One region of the Paenibacillus sp. PvR098 genome, then DNA from elsewhere that is predicted to be linked to it. Evidence: a T-box and tRNA genes for the amino acid it is inferred to sense, from the RefSeq annotation. Region 1 holds a T-box; the other regions hold tRNA genes.
The links. The T-box of region 1 lies ahead of tyrS (tyrosine--tRNA ligase). A T-box ahead of a tRNA ligase gene usually reads a tRNA of that ligase, here a tRNA-Tyr.

Region 1 (9,928 bases):
TTCTTGAATTCTGCTTCCATAATTGACAATCACACGCAGATCGATCGCCGCTTCCACTTGACCCACTTCTACCGAAACGCCCTTTTGTACGTTCTTCCCGCTCAAGCGCTTGGCTAATCCTTCCGAAATACCTCCCGACATGGCGGCGATCCCCGGAGTTTCAAGTGCAGCCAATCCTGCAATCGTTGCCACTACGTCATCTGAAATACGGATAAGACCTGTTTGAATGTCTTCGCTCATGAGGATCACTCCTTCAAGGATTCTAGCTCTATTGTAATAACTTCCAGCACGGAAAGCAACTGCATCGCATGAGAAAGCTTATACCCGCAATAAACCAAGGTCGAGCGCTCAGTATATCTATATGGCTTTAACCATGCCTCCGTCGATGTAGAAGACAGAACCGGTCATGTAGCTGTTTCGCGGCGACAGCAGGTATGTTGCCATTGATGCAAGCTCCTCCGGCTCGCCGTAGCGGCCCAGGGGAATGTCCTTAGTCATGCTCTCCCGCACTTCTTCCACTGCCTTCCCTTCCAAGGAAGCATTGATGGAATCCAGTTCAATGAGCCGGTCGGTCATAATTCGTCCCGGGCACACCGTATTCAACAGGATACCATCCGGTCCCCACTCGATGGATAGCGTCTTCATTAACCCGAGAATTCCCGTGCGCAGCGTATTAGATAATACGAGCCCGGGGATCGGCACCTTCACAGACGATGAAGCAATCGTTACGACCCTTCCCCCTTGATCCTTCATCAATGGATAGAATCCTTTTGTTAAACGGACAACGCTCATCAAATTCAACTGAAAAGCATGAAGCCAAGCCTCTTCGTCCAGTGACAAAAAGCTGCCGCTAGGCGGACCGCCTGCGTTGCACACCAGCGCATCCACATGACCGAAACGATCTGACGCCTGCTGTACAAGCCATGAGATTTGTTCGGGGCTGCTCAAATCTACACCCATCCCCGCCACTTCTACGCCGTACTTCTGCCCAAGCTGTGCAGCGACATCACACACCGCCTGCTCATCCCGGCTGCATAGAAGCAAGCTTGCGCCTTCTGCCGCCAACTGCTCCGCCACGGCCCGTCCCAGCCCTTTGCTGGAAGCGGTAACAACGGCGTTTTTTCCTTTCAATCGCAAATCCATTCGAATACTCTCCTTCTTGTCTGTGATGGGATATTCAAGAATAGGTTTTGATCCATTCAGGTATACTTTACCACATGAGGTGAAAATGATGAAACGCCACATCTTTACGATTTGTCTGATTTTGAGCTTTGTGCTCAGCGCGGTGGCACATTATATAGGTGATCCTGCCTTCAACCCCACGCTGCAATTTTTCATTTCGGCTGTGGCCATTATATTTGTCGCCGGTTTTCTCGGCAAAGCTACTGAAAGCGTGGCCCAATACGCAGGAGAACGGTTTGGCGGATTTCTAAACGCTACCTTCGGCAACGCCGCAGAGCTGATTATCGCCATATTCCTGGTGAAGGACGGAATGTTCAATATCGTCAAGGCGAGCATCACCGGCTCGATCATCGGGAATATGCTGCTCGTGCTTGGATTCAGCGCACTGCTCGGCGGGTTGAAATACAAGGAACAGCAGTTTAATGTGAAGCTCGCCGGTCACAACGCGTCGCTGATGCTGCTCGCGGTCATTGCTTTATTTATTCCGGCCGTATTCGCGCGAAGCCTGACGACAGAAGAGACGGAAACCTTTAGTATCATCGTTTCTGTTATCCTGATCATCGCCTATTTGTTGTGGCTGCTTTTCTCCATGATTACGCACAAAAATGAACTGTCGGACAAAGTTCTTGAGCATGGAGAGGCCGCTTGGTCCAAGAGGACTTCCATTCTGTTTCTAATGCTGGCCACGACGATGGTCGCTTTTGAGAGCGAATGGCTGGTCTCCACACTGGAGCCTTTCAGCCATCAATTTGGCTTGTCCGAGCTATTCGTCGGTGCCTTCCTGATTGCCATCGTCGGTAATGCGGCCGAGCACAGCGCAGCGATTATTATGGCCCGGAAGAATAAAATGGGCGCCGCCGTGGAAATCGCGATCGGAAGCAGCCTCCAAATCTCCCTATTCGTGGCTCCAGTGCTTGTCCTGCTCTCACTTGTGTTCGGTAATCCCATGAACATTGTGTTTACTTCCTATGAGCTTGTGGCGATCGGGGTGGCTGCGTTCATTGCCAAGTCCATCTCAAGGGATGGCAGCACCACTTGGTATGAAGGCGTCCTGCTGCTCGTCGTTTACCTGATCCTTGGCATTGCTTTTTTCCTGGTATAAACACCGCATATACAAACAAAGAGTAACCTTCGAGAGAAGGTTACTCTTTGTTTTGGCTCAACGCTTCATAAAGCTCGGCCAAATTGCGTTCAAGCTTCACCAGGATAAGCTTACCGGCCGCTTCACCTATCAGCTCGGCACGAATAGCAAAGTCGATCTCCCTTGACAGCCCGTAAATTTGCGTATCTAACACCTCTTCATATAGAGGACATTTGCGCGTAGTTAAGTTTTCCATTTGCACTTCAATCAGCTTCTCAATCTTGTCCGCATCCTCCTGAAGCAGATTCAGCGCTTTCTGCGACAAGCTGAGCATCACATCCGACGACATGAAGCTTCCCCCCTGTATTACGCCATGAAGCGAAACTCGGCCCACGATTCCCAAATTCGTTTCGCCCTCCCGGTTCTCCCGAAATGACGTGAATGAAAACATTCACGCTCCAATAATTTAATTTTAGTCGAAAATGCCGGAATACACAAGTCATCGACTAAGAAAAGGCACTTCCGCCGTGCGAAAATGCCTCTCCTTGAATTCGTATCGTTTTTCGTTATTCCTGAATGCTCTTGATCGTCAGCCCATGCTTCTCAAACACTTCAGCCATGGCTTTCTTCGCTTCATCCGCATCCGGACCGTGGACGTGGAGGTCGTATTTGCCGGATGTGAGCAGTGTAGTGAATAAGCCAAGAATGCTCTTCACGTCAATATACTTATTGTCATACTGTAAGACAATCGAAGATCTGAATTTATTTGCCGTTTGGGAAATCTCCACGATTGCCGCGTTGTTTGCGTTAGGCATAACTATCCCTCCAAGAAATATTGCATTGTTTTAGCTTATGATACATGGGAAGAGAATAACATGCAACAACATTTTCACACTCGATTATTTTAATTTATCGGGGTTTAAGCCCAGCAGTTCCGGGACTACAAAACGTCCGTCCTTGCGGATCAAACGCTCGTCAAAGTAGACTTCCCCTCCCCCATATTCAGGCCGTTGAATGAGTACCAGATCCCAGTGAACAGAGGAACGGTTCCCGTTATCCGCCTGCTCGTACGCTTGCCCGGGCGTGAAATGAAGACTCCCGTCGATCTTCTCGTCAAACAAAGTATCCTTCATGGGATGTAAAATATAAGGGTTAAATCCCAAACTGAATTCCCCGATGTATCGGGCACCTTCGTCCGTATCCAGCACTTCCAAAAGACGCTTCGTATCATTCGCCGATGCTTCCACGATTTTTCCGTGCTCGAACCGGAATGTAATATTTTCGAACGTTACGCCTGAATAGACGGAAGGGGTATTGTAGGCAATAACGCCATTCACCGAGTCGCGTACCGGAGCTGTATACAACTCGCCATCCGGGATGTTCCGGCGCCCGCAGCATTTGACCGATCCAATGCCATGAATCGAGAAAGAAATATCCGTAGCGCCCGGACCTACAATACGAACCAGGTCAGTTCGGTTCATCAGCTCCTGCAGCGGATCCATAGCAGCAGCCATTCGGGAGTAATCCAAATTGCAAACGTCAAAATAAAAATCTTCAAACGCATCTGTGCTCATGCTGGCCAATTGGGCCATCGAAGCGTTCGGATAACGCAGCACCACCCAACGCGTCCGCTTTACACGCTGCTCCAAATGAACTTTTTTACGATAGATCTGATTGTACAGCTTCATTTTCCTGTCAGGTACATCGGAAAGCTCGTTAACATTCTCTCCCGAACGAATGGCTACATAGCAGTTCATATCCTTCATTCGCTGCAGGTCCATATGGGCCCAGTGCTCCATTTGCTCTTCCGTAGCTGAACGCAGCACAGCCGCGCGAACGCTGTTATCTACCAGCTCAACATACGGATAGCCACCTCTGGCATGCACTTCCTCCACCAAGCATTTGACGATCTCCCGCTCGGAACCGATCATTTCGATCAGCACCCTCTCCCCCGCCTGGACATCCAAGGAATAGCTTACGATACTTCTGGCTAACTGCTGCAGTCGCGGATCGCGCATGAACCTCTCTCCTTTTCAACGGGTCTCTTTCTCCCCCGTTTATCATCCACTGCCGACAAGTGATGACCTTTCCAATTTGGCCATGCTCCAACCTTCTTCTAAAAGCTTTCCCCATTGTACCAAAAAAAGAAAGGATTCTCGAACCGGATTGTGACTTGACACAACCCTGTATTATCTTATAAAATTAGAAGTCGAGAATAAGTATGTTTCTTCGGGTTTTACCCCAGCATGCTTATCGTGGAAGTTTGTGTCACCCTCTGTTAGATTTTGTTGCCGACGGGACCGCGGCTGGGTATTTCCCTTCGGATGCCACCATGGCATGGAAACAAAGTCGGGCACACGCTTCACCCGTTATTAAACCTAACCTAATTTTAATTACAAAGGAGCACTCTAATCCATGTCACGTTACACTGGTCCTAAATTTAAGTTAAGCCGCCGCCTCGGCATCTCCTTGAGCGGTACCGGCAAAGAATTGAAACGCCCTTTCCCTCCAGGACAACACGGTCCGGGACAACGCAAGAAGCTGTCCGGCTACGGTGTACAATTGCAAGAGAAACAAAAGCTGCGTCACATGTACGGTTTGAACGAGAAGCAATTCCGCAACCTGTTTGACAAAGCAACGAAGATGCAAGGGATCTCCGGTGAAAACTTCATGATCCTGCTTGAGAGCCGTTTGGACAACCTCGTATACCGCCTTGGCCTGTCCAACTCCCGTGCGGGTGCCCGTCAGCTCGTTTCACACGGTCACGTTATTGTAAACGGCAAGAAAGTAGACATCGCTTCTTACCTCGTGACTCCTGGCGACGTCATCGGTCTTCGTGAAAGAAGCCGTAACCTGTCTGCTGTTAAAGAAGCTTTGGCTAACCGCAACTACCTGCCGGCTTACCTTGAGTACAACGAAGGCGCAGTAGAAGGTAAATTTGTTCGCCTGCCTGAGCGTTCCGAGCTTGCTCAAGAAATCGATGAGAAGCAAATCGTCGAATTCTACAGCCGTTAATCTTGAGAATAAAACAAAAACCTTGGTTCTTTTTTACAAAGAACCAAGGTTTTTTTGTTCTATCCGAGCTTGATTCTGGCGAATTTACGCTTCCCGACCTGTACGATTTCTCCGCCCTCAGGCGTCAGCTCCTCATTCGGATCCTCGATTTTGTGTTCATTCACCTTCACGCCGCCCTGCTGTACACTCCGTCTAGCTTCGCTGTTTGAGCCCTGCAGTCCGAGCGTAACAAGCAGCTTGGAGATGCGGATCTTTCCGTCCTCGAGCGCATCCGCTGGGAGGAGCACCTCTTCGATATCGTCCGGTAATGCCCGCTGCTGAAATACGGTGACAAAATGCTGTTGTGCATCATTAGCCGTCTGCTCTCCATGATACATCCGGACAAGCGTATGAGCCAGGCGCATCTTGGCATCGCGCGGATGTACAGTTCCCTGTGTTATGCCATCACGCAGCTTCAGCAGCTCATCATTCGAAATATCTGTAGCCAACTCATAATATTTGAGCATTAGCTCGTCCGGGACAGACATCGCTTTCCCGTAAATTTCGTTCGGCTCTTCATCGATTCCGATATAATTGCCGAGACTCTTACTCATTTTCTGTACACCGTCAAGTCCTTCAAGAAGCGGGTTCATAATGGCAACTTGCGTTGGAACGCCATATTCCTTCTGCAGCGTTCGGCCCATCAGCAAATTGAATTTCTGGTCGGTTCCGCCGAGCTCGATATCGCTTTTTAACGCAACCGAGTCATACCCTTGCATGAGCGGATAAAAGAACTCATGGATGTGAATCGGCAGACCTCCAGCATACCGTTTGGAGAAATCGTCCCGCTCAAGCATCCGCGCCACAGTCACCTTGGCAGAAAGCTGAACGACATCAGCAAAATGAAGCGGTCCAAGCCATTCCGAGTTATAGAACAGCTGTGTTTTTTGCGGATCGAGAATTTTATAAATTTGCTTTTGGTATGTTAATGCGTTCCGCTTTACGTCTTCTTCCGTCAGCTGCTTCCGCGTCTCCGACTTTCCAGTGGGATCCCCGATGCGGCCTGTAAAATCACCGATAATAAGCTGGACCTGATGTCCGAGCTCTTGAAATTGGCGAAGCTTATGCAGTACCACCGTATGCCCCACGTGAATATCCGGAGCCGAGGGATCCAGACCGAGCTTAACCTTAAGCGGTTTGCCTGTTACTACGGAATCGATCACCTTCTGCTTCAATTCGTCCTCCGGCACGATCTCTACAACGCCGCGCCGGATCGTTTCCAGCTGGCGATTCACCTCTTGCTGCTGTTCCGAAGTCAATTGTTCCCATTTTACCATTAGCTTTATTCCTCCCAGATTGTGAAAATACAAAAAAACCTACTCATCCTCAAGGGACGAGTAGGTTTAGCTCGCGGTACCACCCTAATTAAAGCCTAACAGACGAAACCATGTATTACGCAAATCCGCAGCACCAGGTATACTGTCTATCATAGCTTTCACTTCAAGGGATAACGGGCGCGGCCCGATCAGAAGCTACCAGCCTTCCGCCGTATAACGGCGAGCAAGCGTTCCCTTCCACTGCTCCGGACGGTAATTCAGCTTAAGGTCAAGTACCGGTTCACACCTTCCACCGGCTCTCTGAAATCTTGGGTCCTTATCCTACTGGATGTCCTTCAACGCATTTGACTGTGATGTAATTAAACCTAGTTATACCACACGGCCGCAAACGGTGTCAAACCCCTCAATACATAACCTTGAATAAGCCAAATGTCATGGAACAGTCACTCTTAAAGAGGCCTTACTTCGATGCCCAACTTGACTCGTTATGCTATACTATTTAAGTAATGTTTTCCAATCGGGAGGAAACCGCAGTTATGGAGAAAGAAAAACAACCTGAAAACTATAAAGAAATTCTATTATCTATTGGAAAATACACGCTGCTCTCATTCAAATGGATCTTCATTGTTGGAATCATCGCCGGATTTCTCGGCGGAGGTGCAGCTTTCGGTTACGTATCGGCCTTAGTCAAGGACGATCCCGTGCGCGCCAAGGAATCCATGCTGGCCCAGATGCAAGACGATGCGTTGACCGGGTTCGTCTATTTCCGCGATGATACGGTTGTTGGTCAAATCCGTACCGAGGAAGACCGCAGAATGGCCAACTTGAACGAAATCCCGCAGCTTGTGATTGATGCCGTTTTCGCCATTGAAGATAACCACTTTTATGAACACAATGGAATTGACATGAAAGGAACGATGCGTGCGGTCGCCCAAAAGCTTCTGAATGAAGACATCCAAACCGGGGGCAGTACCATTACCCAACAGCTGGCAAGACGTGTCTACCTTTCTCTGGAGAAAGCCGATAGCCGGAAGGCGAAGGAAATTTTGCTTGCGATGCGGATGGAACGCGTGATGTCTAAGGACGAAATTCTTCTTGCTTATTTGAACAAAATCCCGTACGGCAATGGCTCATCCGGTTACAATTTATATGGAATTAAGGCCGCTGCCAAAGGGATTTTCAATATTGAAGACTTGAATCAGCTGAATGTTGCCCAAGCTGCTTATTTGGCCGGTCTCCCCCAACAGCCGAGCAATTATTCCACCTTCAACAGCAGCGGAGTATTTGACAGTGCCGCCTTCAAACGTGCGGTACAGCGCCAGCAGCTGGTGCTTCGTCGGATGCTGGAGGAAGGAAAGATCAACGAGCAGCAGTACCAGGAAGCGCTGCAATTTGATCTGAAGGGATCGCTCGCCGAGCGGGTGAAGAAAGCTTACTCCACCTACCCTTATTTAATGATGGAAGTAGAGAAGGAAGCCGCCAAAGCACTGCTGAAAGCGGAGCATCCGGATTTGAACCCGCGGGAAAGTCCTGAAGAATATAACGAAGAACTCAAAAATATCCAAGTGCAGCTTAGCCGCGGCGGATATCATATTTATACGACGATCGACAAAGAGATTTACGACTCGATGCGCACCATCGCACAGGATCCGAAAAACTTCTCGCCTGATGATAAGGTCAAGGGAATGGAACAAATCGGAGCTGTCATGATGGAAAGTAAGACAGGTGCGATTCTTGGGATGATGGAAGGACGTGACTTCTTTCAAGAGCAGCTAAATCACGCCACCCAAGCGTACCGTCAGCCGGGGTCTACCATGAAACCGATCGCCGCATTTTTGCCCGCCATGGAAAAAGGCCTTCAACCCGCATCGGTCATCGATGACTCTCCGGTCATCCTAAGGGATGGAACACGCGGCTATCACATCCCGGAAAACTGGGACAACAAATATCGTGGGCTGATTACCGCCAGAAGAGCTTTAGACCAATCGTACAACATTCCGGCGATCAAACTGTTTCTTGATGTCGTCGGTATTAAGGAAGCTTGGGAATTTGCCGGCAAGATGGGCATTAAATCGATCACGGAGGCCGATTATGTTGCCCAAACCGGTGTCATCGGCGGCTTAAGGTACGGTGTAACGGTAAAGGAATTAACTAACGCGTATGCGACGATCGGCAATAATGGTGTCTATAACGAAACCTATATGATCAGAAAAATTACGGACTCGAACGGTAAAGCCGTCTTCGAACACGAGCTTAACCCGACCACCGCCTTTTCCGAGCAGACAGCCTATTTAATGACGGATATGATGCGCACCGTTATTACTTCAGGTACGGCTACCGACCTGATGAAGAAATTCAAGCATTATCGCCAAATCCCGATCGTCGGCAAAACAGGTTCCACTCAGGATGACGCAGATGCCTGGTTTATGGGATACACGCCTGATATTACTTTGGGTGTGTGGGCCGGTTACGAGCTGCCGATCCATAAGCTCAGCAAACAGACCGGCGGGACAAACCGAGCCAAAAATATTTGGGCCACAACCATGGATATCGCAATCGACAAGCGTCCTGAGCTGTTCCCTACCAAAGAGTTCAAGCGTCCCGACAATATTGTGCAAATGACAGTATCCAGCTTATCAGGTAAACTTCCTAGCGAAGCGACGACGAAAGCCGGTAAACAAGTAACAGACTTGTTTAACAAGAAATTCCTGCCAACCGAAGAAGACAATGTTCTGGTCAGGCTGCCCATTATTTCTTACAAGGGAATTAATTATATCGCTCAAGCGGAAACCCCGGCTGATTTCGTTCAGGAGAGATTGGTCATACGGCGAGAAAAACCGCTTAACGAGCTGTTTACAGAGCTTGAGAGCGTCATTAGCAAGCTCCCGGCGAACCGCAAAAGAAGCCTAAGCTTCTATCGTCCGGCCGACTATGTTACGGACGCGCCGTCGAAAAACGATCCTCGGAAAGATGACGGGAACCCTCCTGCCGTACCGACGACCGTTGTATCTACCCGTTCGGGAGATACCAACGTCATCACGTTCCAAGCCAGCGGCAGTGCGGATACCGTAGGCTATCGTCTCTATCGTTCGGCTAACGGTAATACGTTCCAACGGGCAAATGGAAAAGTCATTATCGCAGGAGAAGAAACGAAGTTTACAGACACGGTATCTGGAGGAGGCATATACGGGTATTACGTCACTGCGGTAGACGTAGCGGGTAAGGAATCCGCGCCGAGCCAAGCGGCTTATACAGACGGGTCGCTAGGTCAGCTGCTCACACCTCCGAACGAGGAAGATCAATCGCTGACCATTCCCAGAGCAGGTCAAGGCGT
Region 2 (9,928 bases), 3.0 Mb from region 1:
TGCTTACAAATTCGAAGCGGAAGGAGCGGTGACCAAGCTGCTCGGCGTTACATGGAATGTAGGCCGAACCGGTAAAGTGACTCCTTTGGCCCGTGTCGAACCGGTGGACATCGGAGGCGTGACGGTGCAGAACTGCACGCTCAACAATATAGAGGATATTGAACGCAAAAATTTAAAGCACGGTTTGGGAAGCCTCGTGTATATCCGGCGCTCCAATGACGTTATTCCCGAAATCCTCGGAAAAGTGACGGAGGAGGCTGACGGCGAGGAAATTGTTGCTCCGGATGCCTGCCCTTCCTGCGGACATGGTCTTGAGAAGAAGGGACCGCATTTGTTCTGTACGAATCGCCTCGACTGCCGCCCGCAGCTTGTGGGTCGCATTGCCCATTTCGCGTCCCGCGACGCGATGGACATTGAGACCTTCAGCGAAAAAACGGCGGAACAGCTCTATGACACGCTGGGTGTTCGGGACCCTTCCGATCTTTACTATTTAGCGTTCGATGACTTGATTGAGCTGGAACGATTCGGCAAGAAGAAGGCAGAGAACCTTATTGCATCGTTAGAGAAAAGCAAGCAGCCGGATCTGGCCTCCTTTCTATACGGCCTCGGCATTCCAAACACAGGGAAAACAACGACCAAGGAGCTGGCGGATCATTACCGCAGTCTGGATAAGCTCATGCAGGCAACAACCGAAGAGCTGGTCACCTTGCCGGATATCGGAGGGATTGTTGCGGAGAGCATCGTCAGCTTTTTCCAGGATCCTGCCATGCAGCGCAGCATTGAACGATTGCTTGCGTCCGGCGTGAAGCCGGTAAGCGAGGAAGCGCCTGCTGCTGTAGTCCAGGATAACCCATTCTTCGGCAAAACGGTTGTGCTTACGGGCACGCTGTCTTCCATGAGCCGCGACGATGCGGCCAAGAAGCTGGAGAAGATGGGCGCCAAGGTGACGGGGAGCGTCTCCAAGAAGACAGATATCGTCATCGCAGGAGAAAGCGCAGGAAGCAAGCTGACTAAGGCGCAGGAGCTGGGCATACGTACTATTGAAGACGAAGAAGAACTGAAGCGTATGCTGAGTGAAGCATAAACCGGGTTATCTCATTTATACTATTCAACCGCCGGAATATGGTTTTGTCCGGCGGTTTTTGTATTTTTTCAAAGGAGGATTGGTTAGACCGCATATCGTGAATGGGGACTGCTTTGCCGAACGGCTAAAAGTGGCTGTGCCTGAGTGGATATTTTGATGTGGTGCGAGGTACTATATGAAAGGATCTATTTCCATTTTATTCACGGCCCATTGGATTCGGTTGCGAGACGGTATTATTTTGCCGATAAAGGAGTTCCAAACGGTTTGATTCAAAGGGTATATGCAGGAATAGGAGACGGCTCTGGAACAGTTCTGTGAGCATGAGTGTTGTGCTATGGTTCGAGCATGCTCTCTTCGATTAGTTTATTTGCTTCAATGATTCGCTGTAAGAGATCGGGGAGCGATTTCACTAAACTTCGTTCTCTAGAATCGTTTCCGGGTGAATTGGGATAGGCGATGTGTAGTTTTGGGCTAAGCTTGGCGACCTGCTAACGCGCAAATGTTACCATTGAGGTGGAGGAAGTCCGGCCGCCCGAGTACGGTGGAGCAATGGCTTCAGAGGGGCGGGGAGGATATCATGCGAAGATCTGTGGTCCCGTTTGGCGTTGGAATGAAGCCAATTTGGAGCTCATGTATCTCTAGAAAAAATAATTGTTGCAATAGCTCCTTGGTTTATGGTACATTATTGCTTGTCGCCGCAAAAGCTAATCGAAAACTTTCGGTAAGTGACAACGGAGATGGAAATAAAAAACTGTTGCAAAGCCCGTCGAAAAATGATAAGATATATTCTTGTCACGACAAAAAGTAACAGTGACGAAAGCTCTTTGAAAACTGAACAACGAGTGAGTGCTTTAAATAGAGAATCAATTGATTCTCGCCAGCATGGCAATGAGCTTTTCAATCAGCTTTTCTTTAATGGAGAGTTTGATCCTGGCTCAGGACGAACGCTGGCGGCGTGCCTAATACATGCAAGTCGAGCGGATTTATCCTTCGGGATAAGTTAGCGGCGGACGGGTGAGTAACACGTAGGCAACCTGCCTGTAAGATCGGGATAACTACCGGAAACGGTAGCTAAGACCGAATAGCTGGTTTCTCCGCATGGGGAGATCAAGAAACACGGCGCAAGCTGTGGCTTACAGATGGGCCTGCGGCGCATTAGCTAGTTGGTGAGGTAACGGCTCACCAAGGCGACGATGCGTAGCCGACCTGAGAGGGTGATCGGCCACACTGGGACTGAGACACGGCCCAGACTCCTACGGGAGGCAGCAGTAGGGAATCTTCCGCAATGGACGCAAGTCTGACGGAGCAACGCCGCGTGAGTGATGAAGGTTTTCGGATCGTAAAGCTCTGTTGCCAAGGAAGAACGCCTCGGAGAGTAACTGCTCTGAGGGTGACGGTACTTGAGAAGAAAGCCCCGGCTAACTACGTGCCAGCAGCCGCGGTAATACGTAGGGGGCAAGCGTTGTCCGGAATTATTGGGCGTAAAGCGCGCGCAGGCGGCTACTTAAGTTTGGTGTTTAAGCCCGGGGCTCAACCCCGGTTCGCACCGAAAACTGGGTGGCTTGAGTGCAGGAGAGGAAAGCGGAATTCCACGTGTAGCGGTGAAATGCGTAGAGATGTGGAGGAACACCAGTGGCGAAGGCGGCTTTCTGGACTGTAACTGACGCTGAGGCGCGAAAGCGTGGGGAGCAAACAGGATTAGATACCCTGGTAGTCCACGCCGTAAACGATGAGTGCTAGGTGTCGGGGATTCGATTCCTCGGTGCCGAAGTAAACACAATAAGCACTCCGCCTGGGGAGTACGCTCGCAAGAGTGAAACTCAAAGGAATTGACGGGGACCCGCACAAGCAGTGGAGTATGTGGTTTAATTCGAAGCAACGCGAAGAACCTTACCAGGTCTTGACATCCCTCTGAATACGGTAGAGATATCGTAGGCCTTCGGGACAGAGGAGACAGGTGGTGCATGGTTGTCGTCAGCTCGTGTCGTGAGATGTTGGGTTAAGTCCCGCAACGAGCGCAACCCTTGAACTTAGTTGCCAGCATTCAGTTGGGCACTCTAAGTTGACTGCCGGTGACAAACCGGAGGAAGGTGGGGATGACGTCAAATCATCATGCCCCTTATGACCTGGGCTACACACGTACTACAATGGCCGGTACAACGAGAAGCGAAACCGCGAGGTGGAGCGAATCTTTATAAGCCGGTCTCAGTTCGGATTGCAGGCTGCAACTCGCCTGCATGAAGTCGGAATTGCTAGTAATCGCGGATCAGCATGCCGCGGTGAATACGTTCCCGGGTCTTGTACACACCGCCCGTCACACCACGAGAGTTTACAACACCCGAAGTCGGTGGGGTAACCCGCAAGGGAGCCAGCCGCCGAAGGTGGGGTAGATGATTGGGGTGAAGTCGTAACAAGGTAGCCGTATCGGAAGGTGCGGCTGGATCACCTCCTTTCTATGGAGTCCATGTCGTCTGTAGGGCGACGGACAAATCTGCAGCGAAAGCTGTATCACACTCACTCGTTGTCAGTTTTGATGGAGCTTTCATTTGAAGTATGGGGCCATAGCTCAGCTGGGAGAGCGCCTGCCTTGCAAGCAGGAGGTCAGCGGTTCGATCCCGCTTGGCTCCACCATTCTTTCGAGAATGGAATACTTGAAACAACCCCATCAATATGCTAAAATATCATTCGTTGCCGCCAAAATCGGCAGCAGGTTTGTTCCTTGAAAACTGGATATCGAAACAAAGTAACAATGCTGAATCATCCTTAGATCTTTGATCTATAACTACGCTAAGACTTCATGTCGAAGCATTGGTTAAGCTATAAAGAGCACACGGAGGATGCCTAGGCACCAGGAGCCGAAGAAGGACGTGGCGAACGACGAAATGCCTCGGGGAGCCGTAAGCAGGCTTTGATCCGGGGATGTCCGAATGGGGGAACCCGCATGTGGTAATTCGCATGTACCATGCAGTGAATACATAGCTGCATTGGAGGCATACGAGGGGAACTGAAACATCTAAGTACCCTCAGGAAAAGAAAACAAAAGTGATTCCGTCAGTAGCGGCGAGCGAAAGCGGATTAGCCCAAACCAGGAAGCTTGCTTTCTGGGGTTGTGGGACGTCAATGTGGGTTGAGCAGAGTAAGTGAAGCGGTCTGGAAAGGCCGGCCAAAGAAGGTAAAAGCCCTGTAGCTGAAATTCTGCGAAAACCCTAGACGGATCCCGAGTACCGCGAGACACGTGAAACCTCGTGGGAATCCGGCAGGACCATCTGCCAAGGCTAAATACTCCCTGGTGACCGATAGTGAAGCAGTACCGTGAGGGAAAGGTGAAAAGAACCGCGGGAGCGGAGTGAAAAAGAACCTGAAACCGTGTGCTTACAAGAAGTCAGAGCCCGTTAATGGGTGATGGCGTGCCTTTTGTAGAATGAACCGGCGAGTTACGTTCCCGTGCGAGGTTAAGGTGAGAAGCCGTAGCCGCAGCGAAAGCGAGTCTGAATAGGGCGCTTGAGTACGTGGACGTAGACCCGAAACCGTGTGATCTACCCCTGTCCAGGGTGAAGGTGCGGTAACACGCACTGGAGGCCCGAACCCACGAATGTTGAAAAATTCGGGGATGAGGTGGGGGTAGCGGAGAAATTCCAATCGAACTCGGAGATAGCTGGTTCTCCCCGAAATAGCTTTAGGGCTAGCCTCGGGAGATGCGTCGTGGAGGTAAAGCACTGATTGGGTGCGGGGCCCGCCAAGGGTTACCAAGTCCAGTCAAACTCTGAATGCCACAGACGTTATCCCGGGAGTCAGACAGTGAGTGCTAAGATCCATTGTCAAGAGGGAAACAGCCCAGATCATCAGCTAAGGTCCCCAAGTGTGTGTTAAGTGGGAAAGGATGTGGAGTTGCACAGACAACCAGGATGTTGGCTTAGAAGCAGCCACCATTTAAAGAGTGCGTAATAGCTCACTGGTCGAGTGACTCTGCGCCGAAAATGTAACGGGGCTAAACACACCACCGAAGCTATGACTAGACGTCTATGACGTCATGGGGTAGGGGAGCGTTGTAATCGGGTTGAAGCTAGATCGTGAGGACTGGTGGACTGGTTACAAGTGAGAATGCCGGTATGAGTAACGAAAAGATCAGTGAGAATCTGATCCGCCGAAAGCCTAAGGGTTCCTGAGGAAGGTTCGTCCACTCAGGGTTAGTCGGGACCTAAGGCGAGGCCGAAAGGCGTAGTCGAAGGACAACAGGTTGAAATTCCTGTACCACCGTGAACCGTTATGAGCAATGGGGTGACGCAGAAGGATAGTGACGCGAGCTGATGGATGCTCGTCCAAGCAGTAAGGCTGATGTGTAGGCAAATCCGCACATCATTAAGGCTAAGCTGTGATGGGGAGGGAAAATTACAGTACCGAAGGTCATGAGTTCAGGCTGCCAAGAAAAGCCTCTAGCCAGGGAGAAGGTGCCCGTACCGCAAACCGACACAGGTAGGCGAGCAGAGCATGCTAAGGCGCGCGGAAGAACTCTCGTTAAGGAACTCGGCAAAATGACCCCGTAACTTCGGGAGAAGGGGTGCCTCGGTAGGGTGAATAGCCCGAGGGGGCCGCAGTGAAAAGGCCCAAGCGACTGTTTAGCAAAAACACAGGTCTGTGCGAAGCCGCAAGGCGAAGTATACGGGCTGACGCCTGCCCGGTGCTGGAAGGTTAAGGGGAGCGGTTAGGAGCAATCCGAAGCTGTGAACCGAAGCCCCAGTAAACGGCGGCCGTAACTATAACGGTCCTAAGGTAGCGAAATTCCTTGTCAGGTAAATTCTGACCCGCACGAATGGCGTAACGACTTGGGCGCTGTCTCGACGAGAGATCCGGTGAAATTTTAATACCTGTGAAGATGCAGGTTACCCGCGACAAGACGGAAAGACCCCATGGAGCTTTACTGCAGCTTGATATTGGACTTTGGTACGATCTGTACAGGATAGGTGGGAGCCTGAGAAGCATGAGCGCCAGCTTGTGTGGAGGCGACGTTGGGATACCACCCTGATCGTATCGGAGTTCTAACCTGGTACCGTGATCCGGTATGGGGACAGTGTCAGGTGGGCAGTTTGACTGGGGCGGTCGCCTCCTAAAGAGTAACGGAGGCGCCCTAAGGTTCCCTCAGAATGGTTGGAAATCATTCGAAGAGTGCAAAGGCATAAGGGAGCTTGACTGCGAGACAAACAGGTCGAGCAGGGACGAAAGTCGGGCTTAGTGATCCGGTGGTACCGCATGGAAGGGCCATCGCTCAACGGATAAAAGCTACCCTGGGGATAACAGGCTTATCTCCCCCAAGAGTCCACATCGACGGGGAGGTTTGGCACCTCGATGTCGGCTCATCGCATCCTGGGGCTGAAGTAGGTCCCAAGGGTTGGGCTGTTCGCCCATTAAAGCGGTACGCGAGCTGGGTTCAGAACGTCGTGAGACAGTTCGGTCCCTATCTGTCGTGGGCGTAGGAAATTTGAGAGGAGCTGTCCTTAGTACGAGAGGACCGGGATGGACGTACCGCTGGTGTACCAGTTGTCTCGCCAGAGGCACGGCTGGATAGCTAAGTACGGAAGGGATAAGCGCTGAAAGCATCTAAGCGTGAAGCCCCCCTCAAGATGAGATTTCCCAATTAGTAAGACCCCTTGTAGACGACGAGGTTGATAGGTTCGGGGTGGAAGCGCGGCAACGTGTGGAGCTGACGAATACTAATCGGTCGAGGGCTTATCCAAATACATGAACTTCAGCATGCTTTGTTTCGATCCAGTTTTCAGGGCGCAAGCTTTGGATTTGTATAATCTTGGAGAGATACCCAAGTGGCTCAAGGGGACCCTCTGCTAAGGGGTTAGACTGCGTAAGTGGTGCGAGGGTTCGAATCCCTCTCTCTCCGTTTGATAATATGGCGGCGTAGCTCAGCTGGCTAGAGCGTACGGTTCATACCCGTAAGGTCGGGGGTTCGATCCCCTCTGCCGCTACCAAATTTTTAATTGATTTTCATGCAATTTTTATGTTATGATTCGACATGTTGTACAAGAATGTATGGAGGCTTAGCTCAGCTGGGAGAGCATCTGCCTTACAAGCAGAGGGTCGGCGGTTCGATCCCGTCAGCCTCCACCATAATTTGCCGCTGTAGCTCAACTGGTAGAGCAACTGACTTGTAATCAGTAGGTTGGGGGTTCAAGTCCTCTCGGCGGCACCAGTTTTAATAATGCGGAGCCGTGGTGTAGAGGCCTAACATGCCTGCCTGTCACGCAGGAGACCGCGGGTTCGAATCCCGTCGGCTCCGCCATTATTTTAAAAACGGTATAATCAATATAAGACAAGCTATAGTACATAAGGCTCGGTAGCTCAGTCGGTAGAGCAGAGGACTGAAAATCCTCGTGTCGGCGGTTCGATTCCGTCCCGAGCCACCATTGCTTTATTATACGGAGGCTTAGCGAAGTGGCCAAACGCAGCAGACTGTAAATCTGTTCTCGTCCGAGTTCGGTGGTTCGAATCCATCAGCCTCCACCAGTTTATTTTAAGAGCCATTAGCTCAGTTGGTAGAGCACCTGACTTTTAATCAGGGTGTCGTAGGTTCGAGTCCTACATGGCTCACCATTAGGTGAATAGTTAAGAGACCTGTCAGGGTCTCTTTTTTGTTTTTTAACGGCCACAGGGCCATGATATTATCCTCTCTTGAGGTTAAATAGTCGGCTGCTCGAAGCGCTTCAAATGCACGAAGCGGCGAGAGTTTTGCCCGATAAGCCCAAAACTTTTCGCTTGTTCCGAAAACAGGAGGACAGGAGCCCCGGGCAGTACCGGAGGAAGCGGCAAGGCGGATACGTGATTTGGAGCTTGATTTAAACAAGACCGCTTCGGCCAGGTGCCGTGGCGGTCTTGTGTCTTGTCACGGGCCTATAATTCCATCCGGGATGCTCTTTTTTTAATATAGTCCGCAGTACGGGAGGCCAACGCCATGACGGTATTCGTCGGATTGCCAGCCCCCGAGGTCACGAATATGCTGGCGTCGCAGACGAACAGATTCGGAATGTCGTGAGTCTGGCCGTAGGAATTAACGACAGAGCTATCAGGGTCCGATCCCATGCGGCAGCCTCCCATGAGATGGGCTGTATCGGGCACGACGAACTCCGGCTTGCCCCCGGCTGCCTGTAGGATGCCCTTCATTGTACTTACGGCGTGATCGATGAGCAGCTTATCGTTATCTCCGTAGCTGAAAGTAACCTTGGCCCGCGGCATGCCGTTCAAATCTTTCTCATCGCACAGTGTGACGGTATTGTCGGGGCTGGGAAGCACCTCGCCGACCATGGTGATGCGAGCGTAGGCGTTGTAATCGAGCATCGCCTCGTGCAGCTTAGACCCCCAGACCGGGCGGTTTCCATCGGATTTGGAGATTCCTTTGGCGAAGCTGAGCGGCCTGACGCCATGGGCATGAAGCGTATAGCCCCGAGCTACCTCCCCCGATAGGTGATAGAAATCCTGCGTAGTCGCGAGCACCGGGGTTCCTTTATACAGCCGTACATCGTGATCGAACCGCGCGTAGACATCGTTGCTGCTGTGCGTCATGAACGCCTTGCCCACCCAGCCGCTGCGGTTTGCAAGCCCGTTGGGAAACTGGGCATTCGCCGAATTCAGCAGAAGCCTTGGCGTCTCCACCGCATAGGCGGATATAATGACCAGTTTAGCCCGCTGCTCGTACGCCGTGCCGTTATGAACGAAGGTGACCCCCGTCGCCCTGCCGTCCTTCCCCATATTCACTTGCGTGACCATACAGTCGGGAAGAACTTCCGCGCCGGCTTGAATCGCTTTAGGGATATGCACGATCAACGTGCTGAATTTGGCGTTCGGCATGCAGCCCTGCGTGCAGAAGCCGCGGTTGATGCAGGGCGGCCGGTCCTCGAAGGGAGCGGACAGAATGGCGAGCGGGCTGACGACCCAGCGGATACCGAGCTTTTCGCAGCCCTTGGCGAACAATTGGGCGTTCAGACTGATCGGATCCCGCTCCGGGTATGGATAGGGGCCGTGAAATGATCCCCAAGGATAATGCTTCGGACCCGATACGGCGATTTCTTTCTCGACTTTATCGTAGTAGGGGGCAAGGTCTGCATATCCGATTGGCCAATCCTCTCCTACGCCGTCAAGCGATTTGGCATTGAAATCGGTCTCGTGAAAACGCAAGAACACGCCGGTAAAATGCACGGTGCCTCCTCCTACGCCCTTGCCGCAATTGTTATGTCCCATCTGGAGTGGGTCGGCGCCGTCTACGATGCGCGTGTCCTGCCAGCCGAGCTGCTGCATGGCCAGCTCATCGCTAGCAAAGTCGTGCTGCGGGTCGCGCCATGGGCCCGCTTCCAGCACCACGACCCGCATCCCGGCTTCGCTGAGTTCCTTGGCCAGAACGCCTCCCGCCGCACCGGCACCCACAATGACGACGTCCACCGTCTCGCCCTCGTATTTACGCTTCATGCTTTTCTCTGCTCCTCCTTCGCTTCCCAAGGATCGAGCTGCTCCATACGCGCGTAACCGCGCGGATAAGCCGGTCCGCCGAATCCGATCTCCGACCATACTTCCGGATGGGAATAATACGCCTCTATGCTCATGGTCAGAAGCTTCTGGAAGAAAACCTGCTGGGGGACGTGCCTCCATACCTCGAGAGGAACGGCCTCGCCTTGACTGACCTCTTCCATGAGCTGTTTTTGCTGCTCCTCCTCCAGATGAAAGAAAAGCTCCGTATGTATGGATTGGCATGCCTTTTCCAACGCTTCAAGTCCCTTGCGAACCAGCACTTGAGCAGGCGGAATTCCGGGCTTGCGCTGGCTTTCCTCTCCCGATGAAAGCGACTGA
Region 3 (9,928 bases), 2.1 Mb from region 1:
AGGCGAGCAGAGCATGCTAAGGCGCGCGGAAGAACTCTCGTTAAGGAACTCGGCAAAATGACCCCGTAACTTCGGGAGAAGGGGTGCCTCGGTAGGGTGAATAGCCCGAGGGGGCCGCAGTGAAAAGGCCCAAGCGACTGTTTAGCAAAAACACAGGTCTGTGCGAAGCCGCAAGGCGAAGTATACGGGCTGACGCCTGCCCGGTGCTGGAAGGTTAAGGGGAGCGGTTAGGAGCAATCCGAAGCTGTGAACCGAAGCCCCAGTAAACGGCGGCCGTAACTATAACGGTCCTAAGGTAGCGAAATTCCTTGTCAGGTAAATTCTGACCCGCACGAATGGCGTAACGACTTGGGCGCTGTCTCGACGAGAGATCCGGTGAAATTTTAATACCTGTGAAGATGCAGGTTACCCGCGACAAGACGGAAAGACCCCATGGAGCTTTACTGCAGCTTGATATTGGACTTTGGTACGATCTGTACAGGATAGGTGGGAGCCTGAGAAGCATGAGCGCCAGCTTGTGTGGAGGCGACGTTGGGATACCACCCTGATCGTATCGGAGTTCTAACCTGGTACCGTGATCCGGTATGGGGACAGTGTCAGGTGGGCAGTTTGACTGGGGCGGTCGCCTCCTAAAGAGTAACGGAGGCGCCCTAAGGTTCCCTCAGAATGGTTGGAAATCATTCGAAGAGTGCAAAGGCATAAGGGAGCTTGACTGCGAGACAAACAGGTCGAGCAGGGACGAAAGTCGGGCTTAGTGATCCGGTGGTACCGCATGGAAGGGCCATCGCTCAACGGATAAAAGCTACCCTGGGGATAACAGGCTTATCTCCCCCAAGAGTCCACATCGACGGGGAGGTTTGGCACCTCGATGTCGGCTCATCGCATCCTGGGGCTGAAGTAGGTCCCAAGGGTTGGGCTGTTCGCCCATTAAAGCGGTACGCGAGCTGGGTTCAGAACGTCGTGAGACAGTTCGGTCCCTATCTGTCGTGGGCGTAGGAAATTTGAGAGGAGCTGTCCTTAGTACGAGAGGACCGGGATGGACGTACCGCTGGTGTACCAGTTGTCTCGCCAGAGGCACGGCTGGATAGCTAAGTACGGAAGGGATAAGCGCTGAAAGCATCTAAGCGTGAAGCCCCCCTCAAGATGAGATTTCCCAATTAGTAAGACCCCTTGTAGACGACGAGGTTGATAGGTTCGGGGTGGAAGCGCGGCAACGTGTGGAGCTGACGAATACTAATCGGTCGAGGGCTTATCCAAATACATGAACTTCAGCATGCTTTGTTTCGATCCAGTTTTCAGGGCGCAAACCTGAATATGTTTGGTGATGATGGCGGAAGGGAACCACGCGTACCCATACCGAACACGAACGTTAAGCCTTCCAGCGCCAATGGTACTTGGACCGCAGGGTCCTGGGAGAGTAGGACGTCGCCAAGCAGAAAACTCCCACTTTTGTGGGAGTTTTTGTTTTTATAAGCAATTAGGGCCTTTAGCTCAGCTGGTTAGAGCGCACCCCTGATAAGGGTGAGGTCGGTGGTTCGAGTCCACTAGGGCCCACCAAATACGATGATGGGGTAATCACTACATTACTATTCCCCACAATCAAACAAACACGGAGCCGTGGTGTAGAGGCCTAACATGCCTGCCTGTCACGCAGGAGACCGCGGGTTCGAATCCCGTCGGCTCCGCCATATGTGCCGTTGTAGCTCAATTGGTAGAGCAACTGACTTGTAATCAGTAGGTTGGGGGTTCAAGTCCTCTCGACGGCACCATTCTGGAGGCTTAGCGAAGTGGCCAAACGCAGCAGACTGTAAATCTGTTCTCTGACGAGTTCGGTGGTTCGAATCCATCAGCCTCCATTAGGGTATATTAAAAGGTAGAACATTGTAAAACCCTTGTATGGATTTAAGTACTCGATAACTCTTTGATTATTGGGGATTAGCCAAGCGGTAAGGCAACGGACTTTGACTCCGTCATGCCTAGGTTCGAATCCTAGATCCCCAGTTCATAGCTAGAGCCATTAGCTCAGTTGGTAGAGCACCTGACTTTTAATCAGGGTGTCGTAGGTTCGAGTCCTACATGGCTCACTTTCAATACGCGCGTATGGCGGAATTGGCAGACGCACCAGACTTAGGATCTGGCGGGAGACCGTGGGGGTTCAAGTCCCTCTACGCGCACCAATATTGCGGAAATAGAACGAGTGGAGCTTCGCCTTGCCAAGGTGAGGGTCGCTGGTTCGAATTTTGCTTTTATCCTTACGCTAAATGTTAACGGGACGTAGCTCAGCTTGGTAGAGCACCTGGTTTGGGACCAGGGGGTCGCATGTTCAAATCGTGTCGTCCCGACCATTATTGTAAATATAGTCAAGGCTAGGAGAAGTTGATTCACCAACCAATATAAAACTACATACCATCTACTGATTTAAGCCGCGGATAACCGCGGCTTTTCTATTGTGTAAACTAAATCAGTGTATGTGCAATCCGTATCACGGCAATGATGTAGATAATTAGTAAACCTTTATTAAAACAAATAATGTCCTGACAAATCGGAATAAGTCTTATTTCCTTATTTTTATCAAGACATTATTGTGAAAAAATATAGTTGTGCTATGGTGCAGTCGTATTAATAGATGCAAACGTTGTCACAAAATAGAATGATGGCTAAGATTTGATCCAGAAACCCATTCTATACATCTTCCATTTTCTTGTTTGGTGTCTTGCCCAAGTCGATTTTGCCTTGGAACTTTCAGTAACATATTGACATCAAAAAATGGCATATGTAATATAAAAGTAAGGGTTAGCACTCAGTTGTCTGGAGTGCTAACCGTAGACCGGATTGAGAGGGGACCTATTCATGGCAAAAAAACAGTTTAAAGCAGAATCCAAAAGATTATTAGAGATGATGATTAACTCCATTTATACGCAGAGAGAAATCTTTTTGAGAGAGCTCGTTTCGAATGCCAGTGATGCCATCGACAAAATTTATTATAAAGCGTTAGCTGATGATCAATTGGTGTTTAACAAAGAAGATTATTACCTCAAAGTAACGGCTGATAAGGAAAGCAGAACATTGACCATCTCCGATACGGGGATTGGGATGACAAAAGAGGATCTTGAGAATAACCTGGGGGTTATCGCCAAGAGCGGTTCGTTAGCGTTTAAGAAAGAAAATGAATCGAAGGATGGGCACAATATCATTGGTCAATTCGGGGTTGGCTTCTATTCCGCTTTTATGGTGGCCGATGTAGTTACGGTCATCAGCAAGGCTTTGGGCAGCGATGAAGCTTACAAATGGGAATCCAAGGGAGCAGACGGCTACACCATTGTGCCATGCGAGAAAGAGTCGGCAGGTACGGAAATTATTTTGAAGATTAAAGAGAACACCGAGGATGATCAATATGATGAGTTTCTTGAAGAGTACCGTTTAAGATCGATTATCAAAAAATATTCCGATTTCATTAGATACCCGATCAAGATGGATGTGAAAGGACAAAGACCTAAAGAAGGCAGCGAGAATGAATTCGAGGAATACCAAGAAGAACAAATCATCAACAGTATGGTACCGATTTGGCGGAAAAATAAGAACGAGCTTACGACAGAAGACTATGAGAATTTTTATTCTGAAAAACGTTATGGTTTTGATAAGCCTTTAAAGCATATCCATATTAGCGCCGATGGTGCCGTGGTCTATAATGCCATTCTATTTATCCCGGAGAATACGCCGTTTGACTATTACACGAAGGAGTATGAGAAGGGGTTAGAGCTTTATTCCAATGGTGTGCTGATCATGGATAAGTGCTCCGATTTGCTTCCCGACTATTTCAGCTTTGTCAAAGGAATGGTAGATTCCGAGGATTTGTCTTTGAACATCTCTAGAGAGATGCTTCAGCACGATCGACAATTAAGTCTCATCGCCAAAAACATAAAGAACAAAATCAAAGGCCAACTGCAAAGCTTGTTAAAGGATGAAAGAGAGAAGTATGAGAAGTTCTATACATCCTTTGGCAGACAGTTAAAATTCGGGGTATATAGTGATTACGGCACCCATAAAGAAGTGCTGCAGGATCTGCTGATGTTCTACTCCTCCAAGGAGAAGAAGCTGGTCACCTTGGATGAATACGTCTCGAGAATGCCTGAAGATCAGAAGTACATTTATTATGCTTCGGGAGAATCGATTGAAAGAATAGAGAAGCTCCCCCAAACCGAGATGGTAGCTGACAAGGGGTATGAGATCTTATACTTTACCGATGATATCGATGAGTTCGCCATCAAAATGCTCATGACCTATAAAGAGAAAGAATTTAAATCCGTATCGAGCGGCGACTTAGGGATTGAATCGGATGCTAGTGAGAATTCTTCGGATGCAGAAGAGAACGATAACAAAGACCTCTTTGAATACATGAACAGCATACTGACAGACAAAGTGAAAAATGTCAGAGCATCCAAGAGACTGAAAACCCATCCTGTCTGCCTGTCTGCAGAGGGCGATTTAACGATAGAAATGGAAAAGATTTTGAAAGCCATGCCTAGCGGACAAGATGTGAAAGCGGAGAAGATCTTGGAAATTAACATCCATCATGAGGTATTTCAATCCTTAAAGGATGCTTATGCAAAGGATAAAGAGAAATTAAATTTGTATACAAACCTATTGTACAATCAAGCACTATTGATAGAAGGATTGCCTATCCATGATCCGGTGGAATTCACCAATGATATTTGCAAAATCATGGTTTAATACGGTGAATTCATGAGTAACGAAAGTAACCCGACCCAGGTGCAAACCTGGGCGGGTTATTTGTCGTTCTGTGAATGGTCATCAGGAATGGTACGCCTCTTATTTGGTATTGATTTCTACCGAATGATGTAAGAAAATGGGTTAGTGTGTTTGTCTTACTTATACAACGATCAAGATGTATTTCAAAAGTGGTTCAGGATACCAGAGTATCAGCGTCCATATGTTTGGGGAAGCGATCAATTGATAGAACTCCTCGATGATGTGTATCAGGCGAGAAATTCCAATCCCGATTCTCAATACTTCCTGGGTTCCATGGTATTAAAGAAGACCGATAATAATGATGGAAAATCAAATTATGAAGAGTATGACTTACTGGATGGTCAGCAAAGGCTGACGACTTTGTTTTTAATTACCTCTGTGATTCGTGATTTAACGCCGGTCACCAATTCCTCAAGGATTGAAACCTGCCGCAAAACGATATACCAAATGGCCAATCCGGATGATAATATTCCTGAAAGGCTTCGGATTGTTTTTGATATACGGGACAAGGTAAAGGATTTTGTTAATTCATATATCAAAGAAGAAGGCGGAACCGCAAGGGTCCAAGAGCTTCAGCAATTTGCCGGTCGTAAAGATGAAGATATCTCTATAAAAAATATGGCTAACGCCATACTGACGATTAGAGATTATTTCAGCAATGGCCATTCGATTGACGAGTTCTTCCCTTATTTAAGATCCAATGTCTTGATGATCTATGTTGCCGCGGAAGAATTGGAAGATGCTTTTCACTTGTTTACCGTGATGAATAATCGAGGGATCAAGCTAAGAAACAGTGATATTTTAAAGGCAGAAAACCTTGCAAAAGTAAAAGACGCGGCTGAGCGGACGAATTATGCGAAGAAGTGGGAAAGCATAGAAGAGTATTTTGGAGAAGATTTTGATAATTTCCTGTCTCATTTAAGAACGGTTCTGGTGAAGCAAAAAGCCGGATATAATCTGCTCAAGGAATTCGAAGAAAACATCTATGCTCCAAGAGAGTTTGATCGAATAAACAAAACGTATCACAGCAAGCCCGCTCTGCTCGAAAAAGGAAAGAACACCTTTGAATTTATTGATACCTATTATAAACATTACAACTATCTATTTGATCAGGATCATTATACTTTGTTCAATAGCTTTGAATTGAATAACTATTTGACTCTCATGAAAGAGGGACTCGAAGCGGATTATTGGGTGGCCGCACTTTTACACTTTTATAATAAATTCAAAACCAATCAGCTTCTTGAATTTGTGAAAGCACTGGATAATAAGTTCTCCTGCGATTGGATCGTTGGGCTGTCACCTACGCTCAGAATTGAGAATGTAAACTCGATTATCAAAAAAATAGATGATGCTCAAACCCCGCAGGATGTAATATCATCCTCAGAAATGAGTGTGAATACAGCAGATCTAAAAAGGATACTTACAGGCGGAATATATGGGCGCAGGTATGCCAGATACTTGCTGTTGAAATTAGATTTGCTTTATCTCGGTCATACTACGAAATTTTCACCGCCGCAAATGATCAGCATTGAGCACATATTGCCGCAAAATCCGGATCTTTCAAGCCAGTGGGTGAAAAACTTTACCCCGGATCAGCGGTCAGAATGGACAGATAAACTTGGTAATCTTGTGTTAATCTCCCGGAGGAAAAATACGGCACAGAGTAATCTTGATTTTGATAAAAAGAAGGAAAAATATTTCAAAAAGAATATTGAATTATTCAGTAATTCCATTCGAATCTACAAGCAATATAACAGTTGGCTGCCTGCAGATTTGAAGAAGAATCATGATGAGGTCATCGATAAAATACTTAGGTCGTACGCCTAATCTATATGTTGGGTACGACTCTGCTTTGCTCTGTCCCTTAAATACGGTTAAGCTTCCGGAAGGACGTAACACTTAGGTTACGTCCTTTTTGCTATGGTATAGATAACAAATGAAATTGGAAGGGGTAATGTGGATTGGAAGGCTCCAACGGATGGAGTGAAACTGTATAAACACATATAGCCCGGAAGAGAAGGAGAGGTGGGACAAAGAGGTGAATTGGATAAAGAATGGATATTTAGAAAGGAAGTATTGGAATGAGTGCCCTGTATGAGCTGTCATGTGAATGCGGTTGGAACCGAAGCTATTGGTTAGGCGGGAGTTCGTTTATCAGAGATGCCTATTCAGATATTGAAAAGGAAATGGAAGCTGAACAGCATCCCAAAATCAAGCAGATGTGGGGTGAAGTACTAGAAGGCTCTTTGCTTCAATTAGAGAAGCAGAGGGCCGATCGGAATCAGCCCTATATGCCCTCGTTTCTAGCGAAGAGGAGGGGGCGTGAAATTCAGGTTTCAAGCAAGCCGTATGTTTATTCCGGATGGGAGCTTGGCATTTGCCGGCCATGCGCCGCGGTGGACCGTTATCTGCAAGTTGTAACGGCACAAACGGCGACGCAGGAAAAAATCCATACTTCCTTATGCCGGATTTGTGCAAATGAGGTTTCCATTATGTCATTAGAAGAAGTAGAGTGTCCGGTATGCTCGCGTATGATGAACTACCACAGTCGAGCGAACGAATAGACCAAATACGGATGAAGTACCTTTTAAAATGGGGAAGTTGCTCCTTTTTTTCTCGTTGATGCATTTCCGGTTGTATGATAATTTGAAATTCGTGGAAGGAGAAATCTTGTGCAAATCATCGTTGATCCCGAAAGTCTTGATGGTCATCCCGAGAACGGTTCGTTGGTCCAATTTCAGGGCAATTGGTACCGTGTAGTATCAACGGAGTATAGGGATGAGCGGGGCCCCGGCGTCCTATTGTACCGAACCGCAGCCGAGGGCAGCCGCATCAACCCCGACCGGCAAGTCCTGGTTGTGAAAGAAGATATTACGAGGGACGAATGTTATTTGGGTGAAATCATCTCGTACACTGAACAGCTCTGGATTGTGGATGACCTCGCATACCAGACTCTGTTCGGAAGCTTTATTCGGCTGTTTGCGATAGACGAAGAAAAGGACGAGTGGGAGGATAGCTGGATTCGGATGGAGGGAGTATCACCTTCGCCGCAGCATCGTTATCAAATCCTGCACTTGGTAACCTTCGAACAGAACAAGGATCTGCAGAGCAAAATAGGGTTTGTTATTCAGGACGAACAAACCGGAACATTATGCTGCTGTTCTTATAAGGAAGCCTGGAGGGTGGTTTTCGAGCAGGGTGCTAGTAATGCCAAGGCATCGAGCAGCACCTTCGGCAAGATGACCACGTATTTGATAGATTCCATTGATGGCTTGCCTCCGTTCGACAGTCATTACTGGCGGACGCCGCTGGAGGAAGCAGAGCATCGATGGCGGAAGCAGTTCTCTCCTGATTTTCAGCGCGCCATCGACGCTGCTGTGAGAATGAGAAGAAGACGGCAAACCGCTCAGCCGAAGGAAGGATCGAACGATGGATTAGATGGAGGAGGAGCTGTTGTATGAATACTAGGCTTGCGCTAAGTTCGGATCGATACCAGGGATGTTTATTCGGTTTGGCCGCAGGAGATGCGTTAGGAACAACGGTCGAATTTTGTTCCCCCGGTTCGTTTGCACCGGTGCATGATATGGTGGGCGGAGGTGTGTTTGACCTGCTGCCTGGCCAGTGGACGGATGACACATCCATGGCGCTATGTTTGGCGGAGAGTTTGCTTTCCACCAGCGGATTCGATCCCGTAGATCAGATGACGCGGTATAGGCAATGGATGCGAGAGGGCTATATGAGCAGCACGGGAGAATGTTTTGATGTCGGCAATGCCACTAGTGAGGCAATTTCGCGGTTCGAGCAATCCGGAGAGGGCTACTGCGGCTTGGAAAGTCCGCACTTGGCCGGCAACGGTTCCATCATGAGGTTGGCCCCTGTACCGATGTTTTTTGCCGAGCAGCCGGCTTTAGCCGTTCGCTATGCGGCGCTAAGCTCCAAAACCACACATGCGACGTGGGAATGTGTGGACGCATGCAAATTTCTGGCAGCGTTGATCCTGGCAGCACTGCACGGATGGTCCAAAGATGAAATGTTGGAACCCGGGGCGTTCAGGGAATGGCTGGGGGAGGAGCCTCTAACGCCGCGGGTAGAAGAGATTCGAGACGGTTCTTACCGCAGAAGCGAGCCGCCGGTGATACAGGGAACCGGGTACGTGATCAAGTCCCTGGAGGCGGCCTTGTGGGCGTTCGCTAAGTCAACTTCTTATGAAGAGGGGGCGCTTCTCGCCGTAAATCTGGGCGACGACGCCGATACAACGGGGGCCGTATACGGTCAGCTCGCGGGAGCTTATTATGGATTAGAAGGAATTCCTGCCCGATGGGTAGAGATGTTGGCTAAACGAAATGTGATTCGGAATCTGGCAGAGGGCTTATATCAGAATAGGCGATGAAGCAAATAAATAAGAGGATCGGAAAATTCTTAGGGTGTTGAGGCGCATGGTCAATTGCTGCCACAAATACGCTTACTAAATTCGGTACCGGTGTGAGATAAAAGGAGAGAGAACCCTTGTACTTAACGGAAGAGCATATTCATTCTTTGTTGTCTTTTATTGGTTATGGCGATGTATCCAAGGCTCAAATCATCTTCTTGGGTAATGAAGGTGGTCTTGGAGACCGAAGTGTGGAAGATAATATTGCAAGCATATGCTTTACATATAAAGAAAACGTTAATCATTGTGTCCATGGGGATTGGACAAAGGGTTATTGGAAACAGGATCAATGGAAACCGGGGAGAGAAGTGCGCGTGCCTCGAAGTCCGTTCCTACGATTATGTTCCAGAATGATTTTAGCCTTGGAACATCCGGATCAGCCCATTCATTCATGGTTTCAACAAGCTGATCATAACGTAATTCAAGACGTTAAACGTTTCCTTATGGAGGGTGGCTTGTTTACTGATCGGCCCGGCATTCAAACGGCCCTCTTGGATTGGCGTCCTCTTCCGCGGAAACGTGAAGCCGATCCTTTGCCCTACGACAATATCAACCAAAAAAGTTATATTGACGCCTTTAATTTTTTCGATAGACCTAATAACAATCCCTACATAGAATGGAGAACCAAAAGATTAAGCTTGTTCCAGGACTTGATGAAAAGTTATCCCGTGCCGTTAATCTTAGGTATTGGAAATATACCGGCTAAGAAGAGAATGGTCGACGGTA

Region 2: it encodes a tRNA-Tyr, which carries the amino acid that the T-box ahead of tyrS (tyrosine--tRNA ligase) is inferred to sense. The anticodon was not compared.
Region 3: it encodes a tRNA-Tyr, which carries the amino acid that the T-box ahead of tyrS (tyrosine--tRNA ligase) is inferred to sense. The anticodon was not compared.

The regions. Positions count from the first base shown of each region.
Region 1 is NZ_JAFIBU010000001.1:390,802-400,729, reverse strand. Features, by position in the region: gene JOE45_RS01965 (Asp23/Gls24 family envelope stress response protein) at 1-240, opposite strand, end outside; gene JOE45_RS01960 (SDR family oxidoreductase) at 358-1,143, opposite strand; gene cax (calcium/proton exchanger) at 1,232-2,284, shown strand; gene JOE45_RS01950 (Fpa/YlaN family protein) at 2,325-2,612, opposite strand; gene JOE45_RS01945 (HPr family phosphocarrier protein) at 2,830-3,078, opposite strand; gene JOE45_RS01940 (aminopeptidase) at 3,163-4,281, opposite strand; gene rpsD (30S ribosomal protein S4) at 4,679-5,278, shown strand; gene tyrS (tyrosine--tRNA ligase) at 5,338-6,594, opposite strand; T-box leader at 6,644-6,942, opposite strand; gene JOE45_RS01925 (transglycosylase domain-containing protein) at 7,131-9,928, shown strand, end outside.
Region 2 is NZ_JAFIBU010000001.1:3,430,464-3,440,391, forward strand. Features, by position in the region: gene ligA (NAD-dependent DNA ligase LigA) at 1-1,084, shown strand, start outside; rRNA gene JOE45_RS17010 (16S ribosomal RNA) at 1,997-3,537, shown strand; tRNA gene JOE45_RS17015 (tRNA-Ala) at 3,640-3,715, shown strand; rRNA gene JOE45_RS17020 (23S ribosomal RNA) at 3,895-6,816, shown strand; tRNA gene JOE45_RS17025 (tRNA-Ser) at 6,887-6,974, shown strand; tRNA gene JOE45_RS17030 (tRNA-Met) at 6,986-7,062, shown strand; tRNA gene JOE45_RS17035 (tRNA-Val) at 7,126-7,201, shown strand; tRNA gene JOE45_RS17040 (tRNA-Thr) at 7,208-7,283, shown strand; tRNA gene JOE45_RS17045 (tRNA-Asp) at 7,297-7,373, shown strand; tRNA gene JOE45_RS17050 (tRNA-Phe) at 7,422-7,497, shown strand; tRNA gene JOE45_RS17055 (tRNA-Tyr) at 7,512-7,597, shown strand; tRNA gene JOE45_RS17060 (tRNA-Lys) at 7,609-7,684, shown strand; gene JOE45_RS17065 (GMC family oxidoreductase) at 7,982-9,550, opposite strand; gene JOE45_RS17070 (gluconate 2-dehydrogenase subunit 3 family protein) at 9,547-9,928, opposite strand, start outside.
Region 3 is NZ_JAFIBU010000001.1:2,470,034-2,479,961, reverse strand. Features, by position in the region: rRNA gene JOE45_RS12340 (23S ribosomal RNA) at 1-1,257, shown strand, start outside; rRNA gene rrf (5S ribosomal RNA) at 1,318-1,434, shown strand; tRNA gene JOE45_RS12330 (tRNA-Ile) at 1,481-1,557, shown strand; tRNA gene JOE45_RS12325 (tRNA-Asp) at 1,612-1,688, shown strand; tRNA gene JOE45_RS12320 (tRNA-Thr) at 1,694-1,769, shown strand; tRNA gene JOE45_RS12315 (tRNA-Tyr) at 1,774-1,856, shown strand; tRNA gene JOE45_RS12310 (tRNA-Gln) at 1,930-2,001, shown strand; tRNA gene JOE45_RS12305 (tRNA-Lys) at 2,012-2,084, shown strand; tRNA gene JOE45_RS12300 (tRNA-Leu) at 2,095-2,177, shown strand; tRNA gene JOE45_RS12295 (tRNA-Pro) at 2,269-2,345, shown strand; gene htpG (molecular chaperone HtpG) at 2,851-4,731, shown strand; gene JOE45_RS12285 (DUF262 domain-containing protein) at 4,882-6,600, shown strand; gene JOE45_RS12280 (hypothetical protein) at 6,855-7,337, shown strand; gene JOE45_RS12275 (hypothetical protein) at 7,446-8,234, shown strand; gene JOE45_RS12270 (ADP-ribosylglycohydrolase family protein) at 8,231-9,163, shown strand; gene JOE45_RS12265 (hypothetical protein) at 9,280-9,928, shown strand, end outside.